One region of the Glutamicibacter sp. NPDC087661 genome, then DNA from elsewhere that is predicted to be linked to it. Evidence: riboswitches for the same ligand, from Rfam matches in the RefSeq annotation. Region 1 holds a riboswitch; each other region holds the start of a gene.
The links. A riboswitch is a leader RNA that binds a small molecule or an ion and turns the genes downstream of it on or off. The one in region 1 is predicted to bind S-adenosylmethionine.
Positions count from the first base shown of each region.

Region 2: linked by a shared signal. The riboswitch ahead of ACIOTN_RS09770 (acyl-CoA dehydrogenase) and the one ahead of ACIOTN_RS12815 (substrate-binding domain-containing protein) in region 1 are both predicted to bind S-adenosylmethionine.
Region 3: linked by a shared signal. The riboswitch ahead of ACIOTN_RS13990 (bifunctional o-acetylhomoserine/o-acetylserine sulfhydrylase) and the one ahead of ACIOTN_RS12815 (substrate-binding domain-containing protein) in region 1 are both predicted to bind S-adenosylmethionine.
Region 4: linked by a shared signal. The riboswitch ahead of ACIOTN_RS09715 (O-acetylhomoserine aminocarboxypropyltransferase/cysteine synthase family protein) and the one ahead of ACIOTN_RS12815 (substrate-binding domain-containing protein) in region 1 are both predicted to bind S-adenosylmethionine.

Region 1 covers NZ_JBIUWE010000004.1:294,696-299,022, reverse strand. The annotation lists gene ACIOTN_RS12820 (sugar ABC transporter ATP-binding protein) at 1-1,145, opposite strand, end outside; gene ACIOTN_RS12815 (substrate-binding domain-containing protein) at 1,129-2,169, opposite strand; SAM riboswitch class I at 2,237-2,326, opposite strand; gene ACIOTN_RS12810 (SdpI family protein) at 2,601-2,975, shown strand; gene ACIOTN_RS12805 (GntP family permease) at 3,051-4,327, opposite strand, start outside.
Region 2 covers NZ_JBIUWE010000003.1:98,017-102,343, forward strand. The annotation lists gene ACIOTN_RS09760 (aliphatic sulfonate ABC transporter substrate-binding protein) at 1-750, opposite strand, end outside; gene ACIOTN_RS09765 (ABC transporter ATP-binding protein) at 836-1,657, opposite strand; SAM riboswitch class I at 1,663-1,764, opposite strand; SAM riboswitch class I at 2,032-2,123, shown strand; gene ACIOTN_RS09770 (acyl-CoA dehydrogenase) at 2,139-3,470, shown strand; gene ACIOTN_RS09775 (LLM class flavin-dependent oxidoreductase) at 3,528-4,327, shown strand, end outside.
Region 3 covers NZ_JBIUWE010000005.1:116,275-120,601, reverse strand. The annotation lists gene ACIOTN_RS13995 (homoserine O-acetyltransferase) at 1-911, opposite strand, end outside; gene ACIOTN_RS13990 (bifunctional o-acetylhomoserine/o-acetylserine sulfhydrylase) at 914-2,257, opposite strand; SAM riboswitch class IV at 2,349-2,468, opposite strand; gene ACIOTN_RS13985 (VOC family protein) at 2,641-3,285, shown strand; gene ACIOTN_RS13980 (GNAT family acetyltransferase) at 3,347-3,763, opposite strand; gene ACIOTN_RS13975 (CPBP family intramembrane glutamic endopeptidase) at 3,782-4,327, opposite strand, start outside.
Region 4 covers NZ_JBIUWE010000003.1:85,576-89,902, forward strand. The annotation lists gene ACIOTN_RS09710 (CoA-binding protein) at 1-396, opposite strand, end outside; gene ACIOTN_RS09715 (O-acetylhomoserine aminocarboxypropyltransferase/cysteine synthase family protein) at 396-1,769, opposite strand; SAM riboswitch class I at 1,885-1,979, opposite strand; gene ACIOTN_RS09720 (histidine phosphatase family protein) at 2,091-2,651, shown strand; gene ACIOTN_RS09725 (RNA polymerase sigma factor) at 2,764-3,261, shown strand; gene ACIOTN_RS09730 (methylated-DNA--[protein]-cysteine S-methyltransferase) at 3,258-3,887, shown strand; gene katG (catalase/peroxidase HPI) at 3,986-4,327, opposite strand, start outside.

The DNA.
Region 1 (4,327 bases):
CTGGCTGTGTCCCGCTCTTTGCGCGCATTCAACAAGCCCAGGCGGCGGCCAAGCTTTCGCAGGCTGGCCGCTGCAATATTTTCGCGCACGGTGTTGCGCAGGAAGATGCCATCTGAATGCCGGTTCGACGGGACGTAGGCGCCTGCCCGGGCGGCAAAGTCCGCCGCAGATGCCACCGGCCGGCCGTGCAGCAGCGCCGAGCCGGTATGCGCACGATTGCCGGTGGCCGCGTCGGCGAGCACCTCAATCCCCGATCCCACCAATCCGGTGACGGCCACGATTTCTCCGGGCGCCACCGAGATATTGATGCCGCTCAATGTTCCGGCCACCGAGAGGTCCACCAGTTCAAGGGCAGGCTCGCCCTGAACGGCGGGCGGCTCGCGCCTCTGGTGCGAGAACTCGTTAACCTGGTTGCCCAGCATCAAGCCGATGACATCTTCGATACTGTCACCGTCCGCGAAACTGGCGTCACCGGCATTTCTGCCGTTGCGCAGCACCGTAATCCGGTCGGTGATCTGCCGCAGTTCCTGGAGATAATGCGAGATGAAAATGATCCCTACCCCGCGGTCCCGCAGATGCCGGATCGTGCCGAAGAGCTGTTCAACTTCATCATTGGCCAACGGTGCCGTCGGCTCATCGAGAATCAGCACCTTGGGTTCGGCCAGTACGGCACGGGCAATCTGGATCAGCTGCTGCTGGGCAACGCTGAGCTCATCAACGAAGGCACCGGTGTCCAGCTCCTGGCCGGTGGTTCGCAAAATATCCGCCCGGGCTGCTGCCTGCGCGGTGCGCTCGTGGCGCCAGAGCCCACGACTCTTCGCGGTGCCCAGGTACAGCTGTTCGGCGACGGTCAAGCGGCCGGCCAGATGGCGGTCCTGGTGAATCACTTCAATGCCTAGCGCTTCGGCATCGGCAGGCCGGCGAATTTGCACCGGCTGGCCGGCAAGTTCGATCTGCCCCGAGTCCAGGGTGTACAGCCCGGTGAGTATCTTGATCAGGGTGGATTTTCCAGCTCCGTTTTCGCCCACTAGGCCCAGAACCTCTCCGGCCCGAAGCTGCAGGTGCACATGGTCGAGCACGGCGACCGTGCCAAAGGACTTGTTGATGGCGGCCATGCTCAGCAGTTCCTTAGATTCCGTTGTCATGGCGCACCTGATTCACGTTGTCCTTGTCGACAAAAATTGGCTCGGCATAGCTGGTGCTCGGAACCAGATCGGTTTGCCCATCGAGGAACAGGGCGATATTAGTGGCCGAGGCAGCGGCAATCTGCTTGGTGGGCTGAGCGACGGTGAACTGGTATGAACTGTCCGGGTTCGCTATCAAATCCAGGGCCCCGGGCTCTGCGTCCACTCCATACAGCTTGATGTCGCCACCAGTGGGATCGATGGCCTGCGCGGCACCGATCAGCGGCATGTCCCAGCAGGACCAAATCGCGTCAACTTCGCCCTCGGGCAGCCTGCGCAGTTGGTCCTGGATCTGGTTTTTGGCATCCTCGATGGTGCCTTCGTATTTGTCCTGGAGTTCCGGGGTGATCTTCTCGATATTTGGGTAGTCTTCCAGCACCAGGTTCAGGCTGTTGTAGCGGATCCGGCAGGGAGTCACACCGGGGAAGCCGTTGAAGACCAGAATCTTCCCCTTGCCGTGGAGGTCTTCAGCCATGGTGCGAGCCAGCGTGGTGCCGACGTTCCAGTTGTCGCTGGTGACGTTGTTCTTCGAGTATTCGCTTTGGAAATCGATGGTGAACAGCGGGATCCCGGCGGCGTCCACCTTGGCCAAGGCAGGAGTGAGCGTTTGGGCATCGCCCAGGATCACCACGATGGCATCGGGCGACTGGGTGATCAGGTTTTCTACGTCAGAGACGTGCTTCTCGTCTTTGGCTTCGGCTTGGGTAGCGATGACCTCGCCGCCGAGCTCTTTGATGCGCTCTTGGATCTGCTGGTAGACCACGCGCGAGTAGTCGTGCAGGATATCCTTGGCCGCGATGCCGACCTTTTTGCCTTTGAGTGAAGGAACGTTGTCGAGCTTATGCTCGGCTTGCGGATTACTGCTTTGCGCCACAACCGGCGCTATTTCCGGCCGTGGTTCTTTCAGCGAGCAGCCAGTCAGCAGTGTTGCTGCCGCCATCGCTGAAGCCAGAACTTTCAAGGCGTTCGGACGAGTACGAGTCATGTCGTCCCTCTCTTAGACAAATTGAACGAGGGATCCCGAACAGAAGTTCATGCTTCTAGACCCGGGAGTTCCATCGAACCTGGCGTTAGCACTACCTGCTGGTGCAGGCTTGCTGCGGCGTCTCGGAGCCAGGTCTCTCAGCCGCTCTGGATGGGTTGTGCTCCGAGTCAAGCATTACTGGCAGGTCCTCGGGAAGGGCGCTGTCATGCGGAGGAACAGCAGGACAAAATACGTCATCTTCGCGCCTTCGCCCTGCCGGAAAACGGGCAGATAAGACGTCATATGACCTTCGCATGACGCAATTGGCATGCCGGAACTGGATCTCAAGAACGTTCCCGCAGGCATCGATTGGGAACACAGCGTGGATCAGGGCACTTCCATGCGACCGCATAGAATGGCCATTCAAGATCAATCGGCAGAAGAGGCGGCAAGTGGATCCAGCAGGCGTGATTGCCTTCATGTTCGGGTTGCTGAGCATAACGCTGGTCGCAGCGTTCCTCGCCCCGATGGCACGGGACCGGAAGCTCGCTCGCAATGCGGCGATCGGCATCAAGACGCGCCACACCTTGGCCAGCGATGACGCCTGGTTCGCCGGGCATCAGCAGGCTGCGCCCCTGCTTGCCGCGGCTTCCTGGGCCGGTTGGGCGGCATTGGCCAGCGCAGCAGTTCTCTGCCTGCTGGGCCAATTCGGTTTCGCCTTCGCCGCGACCGGAACCGGCTACCTGGCCGCCATCGCGTTGCTGGTGATCTCGACTGCCACAGCGAATAAGGCCGCGCGGAGCTTCCCGGCGGCAGGCCTGGGCTAATCCAGCACTGCTTAAAGCAACGGATCGCGCCATCTGCCGATGGCGCGATCCGTTGCTTTCTTGGAAGGCGTGCTGCTAAAGCAGTACGGCTCCCAGGACCAGTACAGTCAGGAACCCCGCGGTGCCCTGGATGGCGGTAGCCACGCTCAGGGTCTTGTAGGCGGTGATCACCGGAATGCGGCTGAGCTGCGAGACGACCCAGAAGTAGGAGTCGTTGGCGTGCGAGACAACCATCGCACCGGCGCCTACTGCCAATACGGATAGCACCATGCCCAACTCCGAACTCAAGCCCAGGGAGCCGAGCATCGGAGCGACCAGCGCGGAAGTGGTCACCATTGAGACGGTGGACGAGCCCTGGGCGGACTTCAGTGCAGCGGCGATCAGGAATGGCACAGCCAGGCCCAAGCCCAGTCCGCTGAGTGAATCCGAAAGAATCGTGGTCAGATCCGACGCGGCCAGGACCGCCCCGAAGCCGGCGCCGGCACCGGTGATCAGCAAGATCGGAGCAGCGGTGCGTACAGCTTCGTTCATCTGCTCATTGAAGACCGCCAGCTTGCTGCCACCGCTCAAAAGAAAAGTCGATGAGATCAAGCCGAAGATCAGCGCAATAACTGGCGTCCCCAGGAAGGAAAGGATTTCCAGGGCAGCGCCTTCGCCCATCGGGTGCGAGGGCAGCTTCGCAATGGATGCGGCACAGATCAGCACCAGCGGAACCAGGATCGGCATGAAGGCCAGCGCCGGGCTGGGCAATTTTCCGAAGCTTGCACGCAGCTGCTCATAGTCGAGTTCGGAGATGTCATTGTGGTCGTCGCTTGGCAACGGGGTCCATTGGGACTTGTTGAAGCGGCTGGCGTAGGCCAAGCCGGCAAGTGCCGAGATGGCCGCAACGGGCAATCCGACAGCGATGATCAAGCCCAGGTTATCGGCAATGCCGATGCTTTCGGCTGCGGCCAGCGGGCCCGGAGTTGGAGGCACCATGGTGTGGGTCGCGTACAGGCCGGTCATCAGGGCGATGGAAGTTGCCAGCCCAGAGACCCCGGTACGCAGGGTGATGGCTTTGCGCAGCGAGTTGAGCACCACGTATCCCGAGTCGCAGAAGACCGGAATGGAAACGATGTAGCCGATAATCGATAACGTGAGGTTGGGGAACCGGGTACCCAGGACCTTGATCAGCGCATCTGCCATGGAGATCGCGGCGCCGGATTTCTCCAGGATGACACCGATCATTGTTCCGAACAGGATCACCAGTCCGATATTTCCCATGGTGCTGCCGAAAGCCGTGGTGACCGTCGAAGCCACGTCGGCCAGCGGAATCCGGTAGGCGAAGGCCGCCAGGATAGCGGCGCCAACGA
Region 2 (4,327 bases), on a different contig from region 1:
CCAGCCACGAGCCTTTTCGTAGGCATCGACAACGAGCTGGGCGAGTTCGGGGCTCTGCTCAATGAAGTCTTCGCGAGCGTTCAGCGCACCGTAGGTGTTGAAATCCAAGTTCCGGTAAACCAGTTGCGCGCCGTCTTTTTCGGCAGCGGCCATGATCGGATCCAAACCGCTCCAGGCATCAACCGAGCCGTTGGCCAGGGCGGTACGTCCATCGGCATGCTGGAGGTTCTGCAGCTTGATGTCAGCTTCACTCAAGCCCGCGGATTCCAGCGCCTGCAGCAGGAAGAAGTATGGGTCGGTGCCCTTTGTAGCGGCCACGGTCTTGCCAGCGAGATCTTCAACGGACTCGATTTTCGAGTCCTTATCCACTACCAGGGCCGCCCATTCCGGCTGCGAATACAGTGCGATGGTCTTGATGGGTGCACCGTTCGAACGGTTCAGGAGCGCAGCGGAACCGGCTGTGGAACCAACATCGATTGCGTCGGCGCGAAGAGCTTCATTGGCCTTGTTGGAACCAGCGGACTGGATCCATTCGACATTTACGCCCTGCTCCTTGGCGGCTGCTTCCAACCATCCCTTTTCCTTGAGTACCAGGCTCAGCGGGTTGTAAGTGGCAAAGTCGATGGACAGGGTCTGACCATCCGAGGAGGCTGTAGCGTTTTCGCCAGCACAGCCGGTCAGGGCAACTGCGCCAACGATCAAGGCGGCGGCGGACAATGCAGTGCGGCGGGTGAGACGGTTCAAAAGCATGGAGAATCCTAGAATTGTGCGTGCAAGCGGTGTAGGTGAAAAGGTAAAGGGGACGAATGGTTCGGGACCCACGGCGTGGCCGGGACTAATGGTTGGTTGGGTCGACGCCGAGCAGGCGCAATAGGTGCAGGCGATCTGCAACGAACTTTTCATCGGTATGCCGGCGTGGATGCACAGCTGAGATGGACAGATCCTCGATGACGCCCGCTGCACTATGCCCAGCGCCTCGCCCCAGAACAATCACGCGGTCAGCCAAAGTCAACGCCTCGTCCACATCATGGGTCACCATGAGAACAGTGGTGGGGAACGATGCGTGAATCGAGAGCAGCAGATCCTGCATCTTCAAGCGTGTCAGCGCATCGAGGGCGCCGAAGGGTTCATCAAGAAGCAATACACCCGGGCGCCGAGCCAGCGCGCGAGCCAGCGAAACCCGCTGCGCCATGCCTCCGGAGATCTCGCGTGGGCGCAAGCTGGCTGCATGGCTCAGACCGGTCAGCTCGATCAACTCATCGATCAGCGAGTTGCCGGCGCGCTTATCGGTTTCCGGTGCCAGGCCCAGTGCAATGTTCTGGCGAACCGAGCGCCATGGCAGCAGCCGGGGCTCCTGGAAGGCAACGGCGCATAACTCGTTGATGCCGGTGACCTCGCGGGTGCCGGTGCGGATGGTGCCGGTGGTGGGGTGGTCCAAGCCCGATACTGAACGCAGCAGCGTGGATTTTCCGCAACCGCTGGCTCCAAGAATGGCCACGACTTGACCTGCTGGAATTTGCAGGTTGATATCGGCCAGGACGGTCCGGCTTTCCATCTTGGTGGTGAAGGTTCGCGACACGTTGCTGAACTGCACGTCCAGGGCGCTTGAAGCTGAGGCAACGGGAGCTGCCTCGGGCGCTGCAAAGGAAAGAGTCATGTTCATCTCCATCGTTCCTGGCGGTAGCACCGGCCTGCAGAGCAAAACTCCAAAGGTGGTTGCTGCGGCGTCGTGGAGCCAGATCTCTCGGCCGCTCGGGATGGTTACGTGTCCATTACAACGAGTCGAACGATTTGAACGCAAATCTTGCGTAATATGAAAAAATCTTCGACAACTACCTCACATTGCCCAGAAATTTCGTTATTTATTTTATTGCAGGCCGGTTTGCTCGACATTAAGCAAAACTTTGCAACTCATCTTCGGCAGGACGCGGATTAGGCTGTGAAATTTGAAGATGGGCACTGCCGGCACTAGGACGAAATGTGACTTCGCGGGTTGGAAACGCCGGTTTATTACCGTTACAAATGAATTACGACCCATCCAGAGCGGCTGAGAGATCTGGCTCCACGACGCCGCAGCAACCACCCCAATAGCGGGACGGTGCTACCGCCAGGACCGATGGAAAGAATTGAGAACCCTGATGCCTATTGGTGAATCGCACAATGCCCTCGGACTGGACTTCAACCAGGTCAGTGACCCTTCGCAGGCCACCGCAATGGACCTGGACAAGTTTGAAGAACAGCTGCCGACCAGGCAATTGCTGAAAATCACCCCCGGACCAAGTGCGGATGAGCAATACGACCGGCTGGCCGAAATTTTCCGTCCCGTTTTTGCGCAGATCGCCGCGACAGCCAAGGACCGCGACTTGAACCGCGTGCTTCCTTTCGAGCAGGTAGGCCTGCTGAATCGCGAGCGTTTCGGTGCGCTTCGCCTTTCCGTTGCCGACGGGGGCTACGGCGCACGGCTGGTGGATGTCTTCCGTCTGCTCATCGAGCTGTCCGAGGCGGACTCCCACGTAGGCCAGCTGTGGCGTGCGCATATCGCATTCGTCGAGAACGTCTTGGCGCTGGAGGACGAAGAGCTGCGCAAGAAGTGGGTCGCTCGCATCGCTGCTGGGCAGATTATCGGCAACGCCTACACCGAACGCGGTGGCAACGCCCTGGGCACCTTGAACACCAAGGCCAGCACCGTGGACGGGCGCTGGGTGATCGACGGTGAAAAGTACTACTGCACCGGCACCATTTTTGCCGACTGGACCACCGTTGCCGTGGCCCACCCGGAGCTCGCCGGCCGCCAGATCGCCGTGGTCTCCACCCAGCGCAGCGGCGTCAAGATCCTCGACGACTGGGATGGGTTCGGCCAGGGCCTCACCGGAACCGGCACCACAGAATTCCACCAGGTCCCGGTGGACTGCTTCATGCCGCAGCAACGCAACGACTCCGAAGCGGCAATCTTCCAGCTGGTGCTCATGTCCGTGCAGGCAGGCATTGCCCGCGCCGCACTGAACGACCTGCGCAGCGCGGTGCAGGCGCGCACCCGCATCTTCACCACCGGGACCGGGGTTCCGGTCTACCAGGAACCTCAGGTCCTGCAGCTGGTGGGCGAGGTGTCCGCAGAATCCTTCGCCGCCGACTCGGTGGTGATCGGCGCGGTGCTCGAAGTCGAGGCGGCCCTGGGCGATCCGGGACTGAACGACGAGGAACGCTACGCCGTATGCGAGCTGGCCGCCAACCGCGCGCAAACCGTGGTGCAGCCACTGGCCATCGGCGTGACCAGCAAGCTCTTCGACGCACTGGGAGCCTCTTCCACCAGAAGCGGCTGCAACCTGGACCGGCATTGGCGCAATGCGCGCACCATCGCCACCCATAACCCGGCGATCTACAAGGCGCGCATCGTCGGGGACTACGAGATCAACGGGGTCCAGCCGCAGCGGCTGTCCGTCACCGGCGAAGATTCGACCCAGCGGACCTGAGGGCCTGCGACGCACACCAGCAACTTTCCACGATTACCAACCTATGGGGGCAAAGCCATGAGCGAGAACAAGCGCGAGATCCTATTCAACGCATTCGACATGAACTGCGTGGTGCACCAGTCGCCGGGCCTGTGGCGCCATCCGCAGGACAAGGCCTCGACCTACAACACCCTGGGCTACTGGACCCACCTGGCCAAGGTGCTGGAAAAGGGGAAGTTCGACGGGCTGTTCCTTGCCGACGTGCTGGGCACCTACGACGTGTACAAGGGCACCAACGTGACCCCGCTGGGCTCCGGCGCGCAGGCGCCCGTCAACGACCCGATGATGCTGGTTTCCGCCATGGCCGCTGTGACCGAGAACCTCGGCTTCGGCGTCACCGCAGGTACCGCCTATGAGCACCCGTACGCTTTCGCCCGCCGCTTGGCCACCCTGGACCACCTGACCAACGGCCGCGTGGGTTGGAATGTCGTCACCGGCTACCTTCCCTCGGCCGCCCGCAATATGGGCCAGGAAGACCAGATGGAGCACGACGAGCGCTACAACCACGCCGATGAGTACCTCGAGGTGGTCTACAAGCTGCTCGAGGGCTCGTGGGAAGACGACGCGGTGCAGAACAACAAGGAAACCGGTGTCTACACCGACCCGGCCAAGGTGCACCCGATCGAGCACGAGGGCAAGTACTTCAAGGTCCCGGGCATCGCCATCACCGAGCCGTCGAAGCAGCGCACCCCGGTGATCTACCAGGCCGGCGCATCCAAGCGCGGCACCGAATTCGCCGCGTCGAACGCCGAAGCGATCTTCGTGAATTGCCCTACCCGCGACCTGCTCAAGGAAGCGGTCAGCAAGATCCGCGACGC
Region 3 (4,327 bases), on a different contig from region 1:
GCCACATCATGGCTCATCAGCGCCTCGGTGAGCACCAGGTAGCTGTTGGCGTCGAAACGATTCACCAGCTTGCTGGCCTGATGGTCAAGATAGCTTTCCACCTGGTACCGCCCGCGAGGCCCCTCGAGCAGACCCGTTGGCTTCTCGCCATCCTGCGGGTTGCGCGAGAAACGGGTTTCAAGCTCGGCCTCGGAACGATAGGTGATGTGGGCCAGGCGGCGAGCCAAGCCAAGACCGGCGTCCGGGCGGGCATCGTTGCCGTAGTAGTCGCCATTGCAGAAGTGCGGATCCAACCGGATGGATTGGGTTTGCACCTGTGCAAAGGCAATTTGCTCGGCAGTCGCCTGCGCGCTCGAGGCCATCACTACGAGATTCTTGACCTGGTCGGGGAACTCGACGGCGTATTCCAACGCGCGCGCACCGCCCATCGAACCGCCAATGACCGCATGCCAGGAATCAATTCCCAGTTGCTTGGCCAGCCGAGCTTCAAGGCGCACCGAGTCCTTGATGGTGACGAAGGGAAAGCTCGAACCGTAGGGCAGGCCCTGGTCGCCCAAGGACGAGGGGCCGGTGGAACCATTGCAACCACCCACCATGTTGATGGACACGACAAAGTACTCATTGGTGTCAACCGTGGCGCCGGGGCCTACGAGCTCTTCCCACCAGCCGGCGCTTTGCGAATCGCCTTGCGCAACGTGGGCGTCACCGGTGAGCGCATGCATCACGAGCACCGCGTTGGAGCCATCAGCTGCTAGCGTCCCCCACGTTTCATAGGCCAGCACCACGTCCGGAAGGAATCCACCGAATTCGAAGTGGTGCTCCCCCACGGACTTACGGCGCAAAATGCCGTCTTGCCCGCCAGCGAGCTCTTCGGCGCGCAGAGTATCTTCAGTAGTCACAATGGATGCCATGCCTAGAGGGTTTCCTGCAGTTCCTTGTTCTCGAGGGCTGCAACAGCTTGGAAGCCCAGTTCCAGATCGGCCAGAATATCCTTGATATTCTCCAGTCCGACGCTCAGCCGCACCAGTCCCGGGCTCACGCCGGCCGCAACCTGCTCAGCTTCGGAGAGCTGGGCATGGGTGGTGGAGGCCGGGTGGATGACCAATGAGCGCACGTCGCCGATGTTCGCGACATTGGAGTGCAATACCAGTGCGTCCACGAAGGCCTGGCCGGCTTCCGAACCGCCCTCCAGTTCGAACGCGATGATCGAGCCGGCGCCCTGATCGCTGTACTTCTGCGCACGCTCATGCCAAGGCGAGGACTTCAGGCCTGCGTAGGCGACCTTCTGCACTTCCTCGCGGGATTCGAGCCAATTGGCAACTTCTACGGCATTCTGGCCGTGGCGCTCAATGCGCAGCGACAAGGTTTCCAGGCCCTGCGCGATCAAGAACGCGTTGAACGGCGCAACCGAGGAACCCAAATCGCGCAGCAACTGCACGCGGGCCTTGAGGATGTAGGCCAGATTGGCGCCCAGGATGCCGTTGACACCCAGGTCGCGGGCGAAGACCAGGCCGTTGTAGGACTCGTCCGGGGTGTTGAAGCCCGGGAAGCGGTCGGCGTCCTTGGCGAAGTCGAAGTTGCCCGAGTCCACGATGACACCGGCAATGGCACTGCCGTGTCCGCCGAGGAACTTGGTGGCTGAATGGATCACGATATCCGCGCCCCACTCGATCGGGCGGATCAAGTACGGGGTGGCCAGGGTGTTGTCCACCAGCAGCGGCACGCCAGCTTCGTGGGCGATCGCCGAGATGCCCTCGATGTCCAGGACGTCCTGTCGCGGATTGGAGATGGTTTCCCCGAAGAAGGCCTTGGTGTTCGGACGCACCGCGGCGCGCCAATCATCCAGGTTGTCCGGGTCGGAAACGAAGGTGACCTCGATGCCCAGGCGCTTGAGCGTGTGCTTGAGCAGGTTCTGGGTTCCGCCGTACAGGCTGGGGCTGGCCACCAGGTGGTCGCCGGCTTCGGCCAAATTCAAGATGGCGAAAGTGGTGGCAGCCTGTCCCGAGGAGAGCAGCAGTGCTCCAACGCCGCCCTCCAGGTCAGCGATGCGGGTTTCCACCGCGTCGGTGGTCGGGTTGCCGATACGGGTGTAGATCGGCTCCAGTTCCTGCAGCGCGAAACGTGCAGCAGCGCTCTGGGCGCTGGGGAAGACGAAAGAGGTGGTTTGGAAAATCGGGAGAGCCCGTGCCCCGGTCGTCGGATCCGGGGTCTGGCCGGAGTGGATCTGACGGGTTTCAAATGACCAGTTATTGCTCATGGTTTCCTCCAAATAGCGTTTCATGACTATGGGGGTACGCCACTGAAAAGACACCGACAGGAAGCACCATATCGTGACGACTTCCAGGGGTAACCCGCGCTTGTCCTTGATGCCTTGTGCGTTCAAGGGCCAGGTCTTCACCCGGGGCACCCCACCGCGGTTGGAGGGTTGCCGCCCAGTAAGCCGGGGCTTGTTACTGGGACTCATGACCTGGTACCAGTTTGCCCGAAAACCGAAGATCTTTGCAACGCAAGGGCTGGTGATTGGACTCAATCGGTCATATTTCGCGAATATTGCAGGTTCATCGCAGAGTATTCGATAGCATCACGGAACTTAGGTGTGCCTAAGTAGAGACTCGCATCACATGTTGTCATGATGGGCACATGATGAGGCTAGATCACGTAAGTTATGCATGCGGCCCGGACGGGCTGTTGCCAACCGCTGAAAGAATCTCCGAGTCCCTTGGACTGGAATTCGTCAAGGGCGGCGTGCATCCACGATTCGGAACACGCAATGTCATCTTCCCGCTCAAGCATGGCCAGTACCTGGAGGTGGTTGAAGTCCTGAACCACCCGGCCAGCGACAAGGCACCCTTCGGACAGGCGGTTCGCGCCCGTTCGGAGCTCGGCGGCGGCTGGATGGGCTGGTGCGTCTCGGTGGAGGATCTATCCAGTGCCGAGGACCGCTTGGGCCGCAAGTCGGTGCCGGGCAACCGGAAGTTCCCTGATGGCCGCGAACTGACCTGGCAGCAGATTGGCATCAAGGGCCTGATCGCCGATCCGCAGTGCCCGTACCTGATTTCCTGGGATGAAGGATCCGAGGAGCTGCATCCGTCCAAGGCGCTGGAACCTGCCGGCGCCATCAGCCAGATCTCCATCGCCGGCTCGCGTGAACGGGTGCTGGATTGGCTGGGCCAGCCGCAGAACGTCAATTTGGGCGCTGTCACCATGCAATATGAAGCGCCGAATGGCACTCCGGGCATCATGTCGGTTACCTTTGAGACCGAGTCCGGAACCGTGGTGCTGTAAACAGTTCCGCAGAGATCGCAAGTAGGCGGGGACAATGGCGTCCCCACCTACTTTCTTTTCCTTAAGGCCGGTCCAGCCGCTTCCCCAGGACCACGACGTGCTGATCTTCGAAGCCCAGTCGTTCATAGAAATCGATGACGGCAGAGTTCTCCCCGCGGACCATGAGCTGCACCTTGGGCACGCCGCGATCCCGCAGCCACAGGACAGCAGCATCCACCAGCGCCCTTCCCAGGCCGTTGCCCTGCCGGCACGGATCCACCGCAACATAGTAGAGCCAACCTCGGTGGCCATCATGGCCAACCATCGCAGTAGCCATGAGTTGATCGTTCTCAACGATGGACAGCACCGTGGAAGTAGGCTCGGCCAAAGCCCGTCGGGCGTCGGCGAGCGCATCATTCCACGGACGAGTCAGCCCAGTTGCTTCCCACAATTCAACTGCTTGGCGAAGGTCCTCCTCGCGCAGCACGGTAATCTGCATTGGCTCAGCTTACCGGCGCTACTGGCCGATTCCGATGGCCGGCCCGACCAAGGCGTATCCCACGAAGCCGATGGCATCGAGCAGGAAATGCGCGATGACCAGCGGCATCACCCGCCCGTACTTCTGGTATACCCAGCCGAAGACGACGCCCATGAGCATATTGCCGATCATCGGCCCCACCCCCTGGTACAGGTGGTAGCTGCCTCGGATCATCGCAGAACCAATAATGGTGCTCCACAGGCCCAGCTTCAATTTCTTGGCGTAGGTGAACAGGAATCCGAGCATCAGCACTTCTTCGAGGATTGCATGACGTGCAGCCGACAGCAGAAGCACTGGGACGCTCCACCAATAATCGCCAAGATTCGCTGCTGACAGTGCCGTGGTGACGCCCAGTGCCCGTCCAGCGGCATAGACGCCCAGCGTTCCCACTCCCATGGCCAAGAACATCCCCGCCCCGAGCAGTGCGTCCTTGCCCGGCTTGCGCATATCGAAACCGATGTCCCGGATGGTTCGTCCGGTCGTGCGCTTCATCAGGTAGAGCGCCAGCACGACGGGTACCAAGGC
Region 4 (4,327 bases), on a different contig from region 1:
GTCCATGACCACATTCATGCCCGCGGCCTCGGCGCGCCGGGCCACTTCCTCGTGCCAGGATCCCAGCTGCAGCCACAGGGTCTTCGCGCCTACGGCCAGGGCCTCGTCCAACACGGTAGGCAGGTCATCGTGCTTGCGGAAAACCTCCACCAGATCCGGGGTCTCCGGCAGATCGGCCAGCGACTTGTACACCGGCTGGCCCAGGATCTCATCGAGTACCGGGTTGATGAAATACACCTTGTACTTGGAGGAGGAGAGCAGGTAGGTAGCCACGAAATAGCTGGCGCGCGATGGCTTGTTCGAGGCACCGACAATGGCGATGGACTTGGTGTCGCGCAGGATCTCCAGGCGCTGTGCGGCTCCAGGGCCTTCCCAAGCGGTATCAACGGCAGTCATTAGATTGCTCCTTTCGAAGCGGTTGGCAATGCGCAGGCGGAACCGTCATAGGCCGGAGCCTCGAACCCTGCGGCGGAAGCGGCAATCGCTTCCTGCGAAGCGGCCAGCGCCTGGTCCAGATCCCAGAGGATGTCCTCGACATCTTCCAGTCCTACCGACAGGCGGATCAGATCTTCTGGCACGCCAGCGGAGACCAGCTGCTCGACGCTCAGCTGCTGGTGGGTGGTGGAGGCCGGGTGCAGCACCAGGGTGCGGGCATCGCCGATGTTGGCCAGGTGGCTGGCCAACTGCAGGGCTTCGATGAACTTCGAGCCGGCTTCGCGCCCGCCCTTCACCCCGAAGCTGAAGACCGAGCCGACGCCCATGGGCAGCAGCTCCTTGGCCTGCGCGTGCTGCGGGTGGGATTCCAGGCCGGCGTAGTTCACGTAGGTCACGCGCTCATCGGCCTGCAACCAGGCAGCGACCTGCTTCGCGTTGGACAGGTGGTTGTCCATGCGCTGCGGCAAGGTCTCCAGGCCCTGCAGCAGCTGGAATGCGGACTGGGCCGGCAGAGCCGGTCCGAAGTCGCGCAGCTGTTCGCTGCGCAGCTTGGTCAGGAAGCCGTACTCGCCGAAGTTGTCCCACCAGGAGACGTTGCCGTAGCTGGCAACCGGTTCGGTCATGGTGGGGAACTTGCCATTGCCCCAGTTGAACTTGCCTGACTCGATGACCACGCCGCCCAGGGTGGTGCCGTGGCCGCCGATGAACTTGGTGGCCGAGTGGATCACGATGTCCGCGCCGTGCTCGATAGGGCGCAGGATGTACGGGGGAGTGAGCGTCGAATCGACCACCAGCGGGAGATTGTGGCGGTGCGCCACCTCGGCCAGTCCCTCCAGGTCAGCGATGTCGCCGGACGGGTTGGCCACCACCTCGGTGTAGACGGCCTTGGTATTTTCCTGGATCGCCGCTTCGAAGTCGGCGGGATCATTGGAGTCGATGAAAGTGGTGTTGATGCCGAAGCGGCGCAGCGAGACATCGAGCTGGGTGATGGTGCCGCCATAGAGCTTCGAGGAAGCCACAATGTGGTCGCCTGCCTGGGCCAAGGCCGCAAAGGTGACGAATTCCGCGGCCATGCCCGAGCCGGTGGCTACCGCTCCGATGCCGCCTTCCAGCGAAGCCATGCGCTCTTCGAAAGCCGCTACGGTCGGGTTGCCGATACGCGAGTAGATGTTGCCGTACTTCTGCAGGGCAAAGAGGTTGGCCGCATCGTCAGCGTCCTTGAAGACGAACGAAGTGGTCTGGTAGATCGGCACTGCGCGTGAGCCATGCTCGGCATCGGGGGTGCCTCCGGCATGCAATGCGCGGGTGCGGAATCCAAACTTGTGATCTGCCATGGTGGCTTACGACTCCTTGTCGATTGGGGTTTCGCGGGCACCGCAGGGCGGGTCGCGATCGAGGCAGGAATCCCGGAATCAATGTCGCTTCCTGCTGTGGTCCAACGGGTAGGCGGCTGCATCGTTTCTGGCGGTAGCACCGTAACCACCGGATGTGGCAGGTTGCTGCGGCGTCATCGAACCAGATCTCTCAGCCGCTCGGGATGGTGTAATAATCTTCGCAACATGACCGTTCGTGACCCAACTATGAGTCGTAACGTTGCGTATTGGACGTAATGCCGGAGATTCTTCGATACCTGTTACCCCGGTTAGGCTGGAGCCATGGATACTTCGCTGGCACTGGTGCGACACGGGCAGACCGATTGGAACCTTGCAGGGCGCCTGCAGGGGCGTACCGATATCCCGTTGAACGACACCGGGCGCGAGCAAGCTCGCGAGGTCGGGCGCCAGCTGATCGGCCAGAACTGGTCGCTGGTACTTGCTTCGCCCTTGGAACGTGCCCGGGAAACTGCCGCGCTGATTGCCCAGCAGATCGGGGCCGAGACGGGGAACGCCGTTCCGGAACTCATTGAACGCGGCTTCGGCCCGCTGGAAGGCCGGATCATGGCCGAGGTCAGCGAAGCGGAATCGGCTGCTGCCAAGGACCTGCGTGAGCCGCGTGCCCAGATCTTGAGCCGTGCGGTGCCAGCGCTGCTGGACTTGGCCAGCAGGCATGCCGGGCGCAAGGTCATGATTGTCAGCCATGGGGCCACCATGCGCACCATCCGCGACGCATTGGCCGGAACCACGGATCCCCAAGGCGTGGAAAATGGCGAAATGCTCCACCTGGACTTGATCCGCCTTGAGCAGATCGCCAGCGAATTGGATCTGGTGGCATTCTAGGAATCCATGGGTATCTGCGTGAAGGAATTTTTTTCGTTCACGCCTCACAAAATGGTCTCCTCGTACGTTTACATGGTGAGAAGCCATGAAGGCGCAAAATTCCAGGAGAGCCATGCAAGCACCGTTCGAGCGGATAGTCCAGGACTATGGACTCAACATCCTGCGCGTTTGCCGTGCCCTGCTTGATGAGCATCGCGCGCAAGACGCCTGGTCCGAAACATTCCTCGCCGCGCTCAAGGCGTACCCGCAACTGCCTGAGGACGCCAATGTCCTGGCATGGCTAGTGCGTATTGCCCGGAATAAAGCCATTGACGAGTTGCGCAGGAATAAGCCGGAAATCCTCATCGGCCAAGACGTGGACAGCCTGGCCCCATCGGCCCAACGGCCGGATCTGCAGTTGGAAAACCTGCAGCTGTGGTATGAGGTGAACCAGCTTCCTGGCAAGCAGCGGCAGGTGGTGGCCTACCGCTACCTGGGCGGAATGAGCTACGCGCAAATTGCCGGAATCCTTTCCGGCACCGAAGCTGCCGCCCGGCGTTCGGGCGCCGATGGGATCAAGAATCTGCGGGCCCGGATGGATGACCAAGAACTATGGCGGGAGCAGCCATGAACGGAAAAAATTATCGGCAGCAGGCTACGGCCGCTGAAGCGCAAATCCTCGACTCGCTGCAGGGCCGGCTCGTTGAACGGGCCCGTGCACGGGAACTTGTTGATGTTGCCTATCGCGTGGTCGATAGCCCCGTGGGGGCCTTGCTGCTGGCCAGTACCGATGCCGGGCTGGTGCGGGTCGCTTTTGAATCCGAAGGCCACGACCGGATTCTGGAGGTGCTCTCGGAAAAGCTCAGCCCGCGGATCCTGCGCGACAAGTCGAGCTTGGATGGTGCCGTCCGGCAACTGGATGAGTATTTCGCGGGCCAACGGCATGGCTTCGATCTTCCGGTGGACTTGCAGCTCTCCACCGAGTTCCGCCGCCAGGTGCAGTTGGAACTGGGTCTTATCGATTACGGGCGTACCCTGAGCTACGCCCAGCTGGCGCAGCAGATCGGCAAGCCGAAGGCGGTGCGGGCCGTCGGTTCAGCCTGCGCCACCAACCCGATTCCCATCGTGCTGCCCTGCCATCGGGTGCTGCGCACCGATGGTTCATTGGGCGGCTACCTGGGAGGCTTGGAAGCCAAGTCCGAGCTGCTGAAGCTGGAGAACCCGGACTTCGCCAGCGGCGCCGCGACGCTGTTCTGACGGGCAGTTCCCGCATGAAACAAGTGCTGGGCTGCTGCCTCCCTTGCGGGAAGCAGCAGCCCAGCACTAATTGCTACGGGCTTGCAGCCCAGCAGCTGCTACTTGCTGCGCAGTTCGAAGCGATCTGCGTCCATGAGCTTGGCCCAAGCGGAGGCGAAGTCATTGACGAACTTCTCCTTGGCATCATCCGAAGCGTAAACCTCGGCCAGTGCACGCAGCTCGGAGTTGGCACCGAAGACCAGATCCACGCGGCTGCCGGTCCAGCGGCCATCGGTGGTGGTGTAGGTCTGCTCGTCAGCGGACGGGGTCCATTCCAACCCCAGCTCCAGCAGGTTCGCGAAGAAGTCGTTGGTCAACGCGCCTGGGGTGTCGGTGAAGACGCCCAAGTTGGAGCCGTCCCAGTTATTGCCGATGACGCGCAGTCCACCGAGCAGTACGGT